Regions from separate parts of the Caballeronia sp. LZ065 genome, predicted to be linked through region 1. Evidence: riboswitches for the same ligand, from Rfam matches in the RefSeq annotation. Region 1 holds a riboswitch; the other holds the start of a gene.

Region 1 (3,569 bases):
ATCCAAACCAACCGTTTAACTTACTGCGTATCCGGCAACTCCCGCACCGGTTGCTGCGTATTCCCGCCCTGCGCCACCAGCAGACGAATCTTCTCCGGAATCAGCTGCGAAAGCGCATTGCCGGAAGGAAGCGTCGTGATCAGCCAGTCCGCGTTGTTGACCAGATCGAACGAAGCCGACGTGTAGACCGGCGTCTTCGATCCCGGCAGCGTCGCGATCAGTTGATAAGTCCCGCCCGACACGTAGATCGAATCTTGCGTCGTTGCAGGCACGGCGTTCTTGTAGGACACGCCGGCCATCGTCGGGCTGACGTTGGCAATGCTCGCGTTCGGCGCGACCAGGTACAGGTCCAGGTTCGGCGCGTTCGTCGATGCGTTGAAGGCCCGCACCCGTGCGCTGCCCGAAAGCAGACCCTTGTCGAAGGGATCGTCGATCACCGCGATCGACGGCAGGAAGCCCGCGTCCGGCAACGCGATCACCGTGTATTCGTGACCCTTCGCTGCGTTGTTGATGCTGGTGTCGGTGGCGAGTTGCGTCGTCGTGTTGACGGCCGCGTAGGAGAAGTTGTGCTGGCCCGTGTCGATGTTCGCGAAGTTGGTTGCCGTCGGGTAGGCCAGGTTCGGCTGGAGGATCTTGCCGTTGTCGTAGAAGTCGACGTTCGGCCCGCCAGGCAGCGCGTGAACGAAATGAACCTGGGGCTGTGTGACGCCGATCTCCTTGCCCAGATCGTCCGAACTGCCGCCGCAAGCGGACAGCACGGAGGCAACGGCGGCGAGCGCGGCTGCGGTGCGGATGAGCTTCATGATTCCACCTTCCTTGTTGTAATCGACCACCTCGTTATGCGGATCGATACGCGCGAACGTCGAAATGTCTACCCCTTCCATCTCGCGGACCGACCTTCTGTTTTCCTTCCTTGCCGGTTTCGGCGGCGCAAGCCAGGCCGCGCATTCCGGTGCCAGCAATGAGCAATGCCCATGCCCCGGGTCGGTGCGCGCGGCTCGCATACGCGATGCGGGCCCTTGCGTGACAAGGCTTCGGGATTAGTTAGAGGAATTGTTCGGAAGAGCCGGGCAGGAACGCGCGTGCGGCTGCCGACTTCACGCGTCGTACCGCACGGAATGGTGGTTTTTACACAATGCAAGCGTTCAGCGCAGCCCGCGCCGGCGGTGATCGAACCAGAACGACAGCCCGACCGACAGCAGGATCACGACGGTGGCAATGACCGTCCAGCGCGTGACGATCTCACCCAGCAGCAGCGCGCCGAGCAGCACGGCCACGACCGGATTCACATACAGGCAACTGGTCGCGACGATCGTGCTGGTATGGCGGATGAGGAAGTTGTAGGCGACATAGGCGACCATCGAACCGATCAGCATCAGGTACAGGAACGAGACGCCCGCGCCGAGGCTGACATGCGTCAGGCGTTCTCCGGCGGCGAAGGCGATGCCCGTCGCAATGAGCCCGCCCAGCCCGATCTGCAGCGCCGTGGACATCAGCAGGTCGGTCGGCTGCGGCAGGCGGCCCGCCAGATGCGCGCCGCCTGCCCAGAAGATCGCGGCGCACAGGATGGCGAGCGTGCCGACCGTGGAACTCGCCGAAGGATCGCCGTGATTCAGCAACACGATGCCGATCAACCCGAGCGCCACCGCGAGCCATTCGCCGCGCGCGACGCTCCGCCCCGACAGCGCGGTGAAGAGGGTTGCAAAGAGCGGCACGGTGGCGACCATCACGGCGGCGGTGCCGGTGCCCACGGTGCCCATGCCGTAGGCCATCATTCCGCTCGACAGACCCTCGAGCAAGGTGCCGACGATCGCCGCATTGCGCACTTCGCGCGCACTGGGCCACACGGCCTTGCGATGCACGGCGAGTGCGAAGAGCCCGACACCCGCGCACAGGTTGCGCAGGCCGCCGAGCAACAGCGGCGGAAACGATTCGAGCGCGAGATGAATGCCGAGATACGTCGAGCCCCACACGAGATAGACGACGGCCAGCGCAAGCACGACCTGCCCCTTGAAGGAGCGCGGCGCACGGAACGGAAAACGATCGGGAAAACTGAATGGCAGGCGCGGCGGCGGAAGCGCGGACATGCGTTACTCCGCGACGGCTGCGCGCCGGATCGATGAAACAAAAACCGGCGAAAGCGCTGCGGCGAAAACCAGACTCAACGGCATGGCGGAACGAGGAAAAGCGGGATAGACGGAGTACGCAGGAAGGTCCGCAAACGCCCCGGGAAAACCCGGAATTTGCGGCGCCCGCCATTATGCAGTAAGCGCCCTGCCCGTTCGAAGGATTTCGCCGATGGTTGCCAAGACGCCACGCCGCGGTGTAATGTCACGGCTGCTAACGCGGGGGTCCTGCGTTGCGCATCGCGGTTTGGCCGGCCTGACAGGGCCGAACCGCTTCGTGCGGCGTGGGTGAGAAATACCCTTTGAACCTGATCTGGATAATGCCAGCGCAGGGAAGCGTTCGGGCTCCATGGCCTGCCGCATCCGGCCACCTCTTCCGAGCCCGTTCCTTTCCATCTCGTTCCTCCTGTCTAGCTCCTGAGTCAGCCCGGGCAGCGTCATCGCTCGTGCTGAAAAAATATCGTCCCTATTGCTTCGCATGGGACGGAAGCAAGCGCGCGAGCGCTCACTTCTGTCACAAGGAGAAACAGCACATGAATGCCAATCCCAAGTTCCTGTCCGAAAACGCCGTCGTCGACGCCGCCGCCATCGCGCCGCTGCCGAACTCGCGCAAGGTCTACGTCACCGGTTCGACGCCCGACATCCGCGTGCCGATGCGCGAAATCAGCCAGTCCGATACCCCCGACGGCTTCGGCGGCGAGAAGAATCCGCCGGTCTACGTGTACGACACGTCCGGCCCGTACACGGACCCGGATGCGAAGATCGACATCCGTTCGGGATTGCCCGCGCTGCGCGGCGCATGGATCGAACAGCGCGGCGACACGGAAGCACTCGCCGGCCTCTCCAGCGACTTCGGCCGCGAGCGCGCCGCCGACGCGAAGACCGCCGAACTGCGTTTTCCCGGCCTGCATCGCCAGCCGCGCCGTGCGCTCGCCGGCAAGAATGTCTCGCAGATGCACTACGCGCGCGCCGGCATCATCACGCCGGAGATGGAATACATCGCGATCCGCGAAAACCAGCGGCGCGCCGAATACCTCGAGAGCCTGAAGCAGAGCGGCCCGAACGGCGAGAAGCTGGCCGCCATGATGGGCCGCCAGCATCCGGGCCAGGCGTTCGGCGCGGCGGCGTTCGGCAAGGACGCGCTGAAGGCGATCACGCCCGAGTTCGTGCGCGAGGAAGTGGCCCGCGGGCGCGCCATCATCCCGGCGAACATCAATCACCCGGAAAGCGAGCCGATGATCATCGGCCGCAATTTCCTCGTGAAGATCAACGCGAATATCGGCAATTCGGCGGTGACGTCGTCAATCGGCGAGGAAGTCGACAAGATGACCTGGGCGATCCGCTGGGGCGGCGACACCGTGATGGACCTCTCCACCGGCAAGCACATCCACGAAACGCGTGAGTGGATCATCCGCAATTCGCCGGTGCCGATCGGCACGGTGC
Region 2 (3,569 bases), 1.6 Mb from region 1:
CCGATCGGCAGATAGCTCACTTGCGGGATGAACATCATCTTCGCGTCGACGGGCGCGTCGATGGTGCCGTCGCCGAACGGCCACAGGCCCGCGAGCGCCCGCATCAACGTGCTCTTGCCCGATCCCGATGGCCCGACGACCAGCCAGCGCGAGCCCGGCTCCACCGACACGTTCGCCACCCGCGACAACGGCGTGCCGTTCGGCAGCGCGAGCGTGAGATCCTGGGTCGTGAGCGAGGGCGTGCTCGTGTAGTGCAGGTTGATGCCGCCGCGCTCGGTGGCCGGCGAGTTTTCCTCGCGGATATGCGTGGAGCGCATCACGCGCTTGAATTCACGCAGACGATTCACCGTGGCGCGCCATTCGACCAAGGTCGAATAACTGTTGATGAACCAGGAAAACGAATCGCTGACCGTGCCGAACGCCGATGAAATCTGCATCAGCACGCCAAACGAGAACGCGCCCGCGAAGTAGCGCGGTGCCGCGACCATGATCGGAAAGATGATGGCGATCTGGCCATAGAAGCTCAGCACGAAGGTCATGCGCTTCGTGTACTTCATGATCAGCCACCAGTTGTCGCGAATGCGCTGGAAGATGGACTTGGCGTTTGCCGTTTCGGTCGTGATGCCGTCGTAGAAGGCGATCTGCTCGGCGTTCTCGCGCACACGGATCAGTCCGAAGCGAAAGTCCGCCTCCACCTTCTGCTGCTGGTAATTGATCGACACCAGCGGATGCCCGACCTTCTGGATGATCAGCGAGCCCAGGATCGCGTACAGCGCGGCGGCCCAGACCATGTAGCCCGGAATCGTGATCGGCGTGGCGCCGAGCGAGAAGGTCAGCGCGCCTGCGAGGGTCCACAGGATGGTGATGAAGGTGACCAGCGTGACGAGCGTCGAGAGCAGGTCGAGCGAAAGTGAAAGCGTCGTGGTCGCGAAGGATTGCAGGTCGTCGCTGATACGCTGGTCAGGGTTGTCGGCGAGCCGGTCGCGTTCGATACGGTAGAACGCCTTTTCGCCGAACCATTGTTCGAGATACTTGTTCGTCAGCCATTGACGCCAGCGGAACGCCAGCATCTGCCGCAGATATCGTCCGTACACCGCGAGCAGGATGTACGCGAAGGCGAGGCCGGTGAAGATCAGCAGCAGGTGGGGGAAATCCTTGACGTTCTTGTTCTGCAGCGCGTTGTAGAAGTCCGCGTTCCAGCTGTTGAGCCGCACGTTGATCCACACGACCGTCATGTTGATCGCGATGATCGCCACGAGCAGGCCCCACGCGAAGCCGCGTTCCTCGGAAACCCAATAGGGCTTGATGAGGCTCCACGCCGAGACTTCGTCGGCTTTCTGCTGAGTATTTTCGGTACGGGTGTCGATCATGAGCTTCCTGCCGATGCGCCCTTGGGGCGGCGATTGTTGCGTGGTCGCGCGACGGGCTTGCTGCGCGGTGCGGCCGGCTGCGGCCTGGCCTTGTCTTCCGGGCAGCCAGTTTCGGGCCTGCAAATTGTTCCGGGTCTGCCTTAATGCTCACTTAATTTCGCGCGCGCGCCAGCTGAACCATGTTCGCGGCATTGTGCCAGAGTGCCGCTGCGCAGGAAAAAAGCAGGGCGCAATCCCGGTTTGCAGCGCATTCGCCTTTCATGGTCTAATGACCTTCGACGAAACAGGGGTGCTTCGCATGCATCGACGGCCGGAACCGGCCCTCACGCAGCGAGGCTGAGAGAGACCCTTTGCACCCGATCCGGGTAATACCGGCGAGGGAAGTTTCCGGAGAACGCGCGACACCCGCGCCATTCCTCCAGTTTCTTCCGCACCTTGTCTTTTTCCGTCCGGCGCGCATTCGCAGCCGGGCCGGTCTCTCCACCCATGTCGTCCTTGTGATGTGCCGCAGCGCCTGCACAGACGGATCGGGCCATTCTGCCTTTCTCCTTCTGATGCAGCGTCAAGCATAGGCCTCGTATGCGCGCTTCATATGCCGTGCCGGCCGATAGGAGACATCGAATTGAACAGAATCCATCAGACCGCCGGCCCCCAGGCGGATTTCGCCGTGATTGGCGGCGGGCTCGTCGGCCGGCTCGTGGCCTGGCAGCTCGCGGGCGCGGGGCATCAAGTGAGTCTTTTCGAGCGCGGCGACGCGCTCGGCACGCAGTCGGCCGCCTGGGTGGCCGCCGCGATGCTGGCGCCGCTCGCCGAGGCCGCCAGCGCGGAACCGCTCGTGGTCGGGCTCGGCGCGGCATCGCTCGAACGCTGGCCGGGGCTCATCGCGCAGTTGCCCGAGCCGGTCTTCTTCCAGCGCAACGGTACGCTCGTCGTCTGGCATGGCGCGGATCGCGCCGAGGCGCCCTTGCTCGAACGCCGGTTGCGCGCCAACTCGCCCGCCGGCTTGCTCGACGGCGGCTTCATCAAGCTGGCCGGCGCCCAGGTCGCGCAGGCGGAACCGGCGCTCGGCTCGCGTTTCGTGCAAGGCTGGCTGCTGCCGAACGAAGGTCAACTCGATAACCGCCAGGCGCTCGCCGCATTGGCCGCCGGACTCGCGGCGCGCGGCGTGCGCACGCACTGGAACACCTGCGTCGATGCCATGCCCGACGCGCGCTGGATCATCGATTGCCGCGGCCTTGGCGGCAAGCCCGCCTGGCCCGCGCTGCGCGGGATTCGCGGCGAGGTGGCGCGGGTGCACGCGCCGGGCATCGGGCTGTCGCGGCCGGTGCGGCTGCTGCATCCGCGCTATCCGCTCTATATCGCGCCGAAGCAGGACGATCTGTACGTCATCGGCGCGACTGAAGTCGAAGGCGAGGACATGTCGCCGGTGAGCGTGCGGTCCGCGCTCGAACTGCTGAGCGCCGCGTTCGCCGTGCATCCGGGTTTTGGCGAGGCGCGCATCCTCGAACTCAACGCCCACTGCCGGCCGACCTTGCCGGATCACCGGCCAGCCATCGTCTGGGACGGAGCGCGGACCGTGCGCGTGAATGGGCTGTATCGGCACGGCTTCATGATCGCGCCCGAAGTCGCGGACACCGCGTGCCGGCTGGCGGAAGCCCTCATCGCCGGCGAAGTGGCCAGCCACGCGAGCTTCGACGAACATCGTCACGCCGCGCGCTGGCCGGAACTGCTGCACGCCGCCGCTGTCTCCACGCCGGCGCTGTCGCACTAGACAAGAGACGAAAGCCATGAACATCCACATCAATCAGCGCGCCTTTGAGCTGCCCGACGCCGCCACCGTGGGCGAGGCGCTTGCCGCGTTCGGCGCGAGGCCGCCGTTCGCGGTCGCGCTCAACGGCCAGTTCGTCGCGCGTGGCGAGCACGCCATCCGTACGCTTTCCGCCGGCGACCGGCTCGACGTCGTGTCGCCCGTCGCGGGCGGCTGAGTCGCATGACGCAACTCGAAGAATCGAAGGATCCCATCATGACCACACAGACCGCCGACGTGCTCACGCTCTACGGCCAGTCCTTCCCGAGCCGGCTCTTGCTCGGCACGTCGCGTTATCCGTCGCTGCAATCGCTGTCGGATGCCATCGACGCCGCGCGTCCCGGCATGGTGACCGTCGCGCTGCGGCGGCAGTCCGAGACCGGCGAGGCCGG

What was found. A riboswitch is a leader RNA that binds a small molecule or an ion and turns the genes downstream of it on or off. The one in region 1 is predicted to bind thiamine pyrophosphate.
Region 2: another riboswitch for thiamine pyrophosphate. It lies ahead of QCE63_RS13750 (FAD-dependent oxidoreductase); the one in region 1 lies ahead of thiC (phosphomethylpyrimidine synthase ThiC).

What each region holds. Positions count from the first base shown of each region.
Region 1 is NZ_JARUXV010000001.1:1,326,839-1,330,407, reverse strand. It holds gene QCE63_RS06045 (DUF4397 domain-containing protein) at 21-803, opposite strand; gene QCE63_RS06040 (EamA family transporter) at 1,146-2,087, opposite strand; TPP riboswitch at 2,338-2,479, shown strand; gene thiC (phosphomethylpyrimidine synthase ThiC) at 2,660-3,569, shown strand, end outside.
Region 2 is NZ_JARUXV010000001.1:2,974,525-2,978,093, reverse strand. It holds gene QCE63_RS13755 (ABC transporter ATP-binding protein/permease) at 1-1,370, opposite strand, end outside; TPP riboswitch at 1,646-1,770, shown strand; gene QCE63_RS13750 (FAD-dependent oxidoreductase) at 1,993-3,141, shown strand; gene thiS (sulfur carrier protein ThiS) at 3,158-3,355, shown strand; gene QCE63_RS13740 (thiazole synthase) at 3,394-3,569, shown strand, end outside.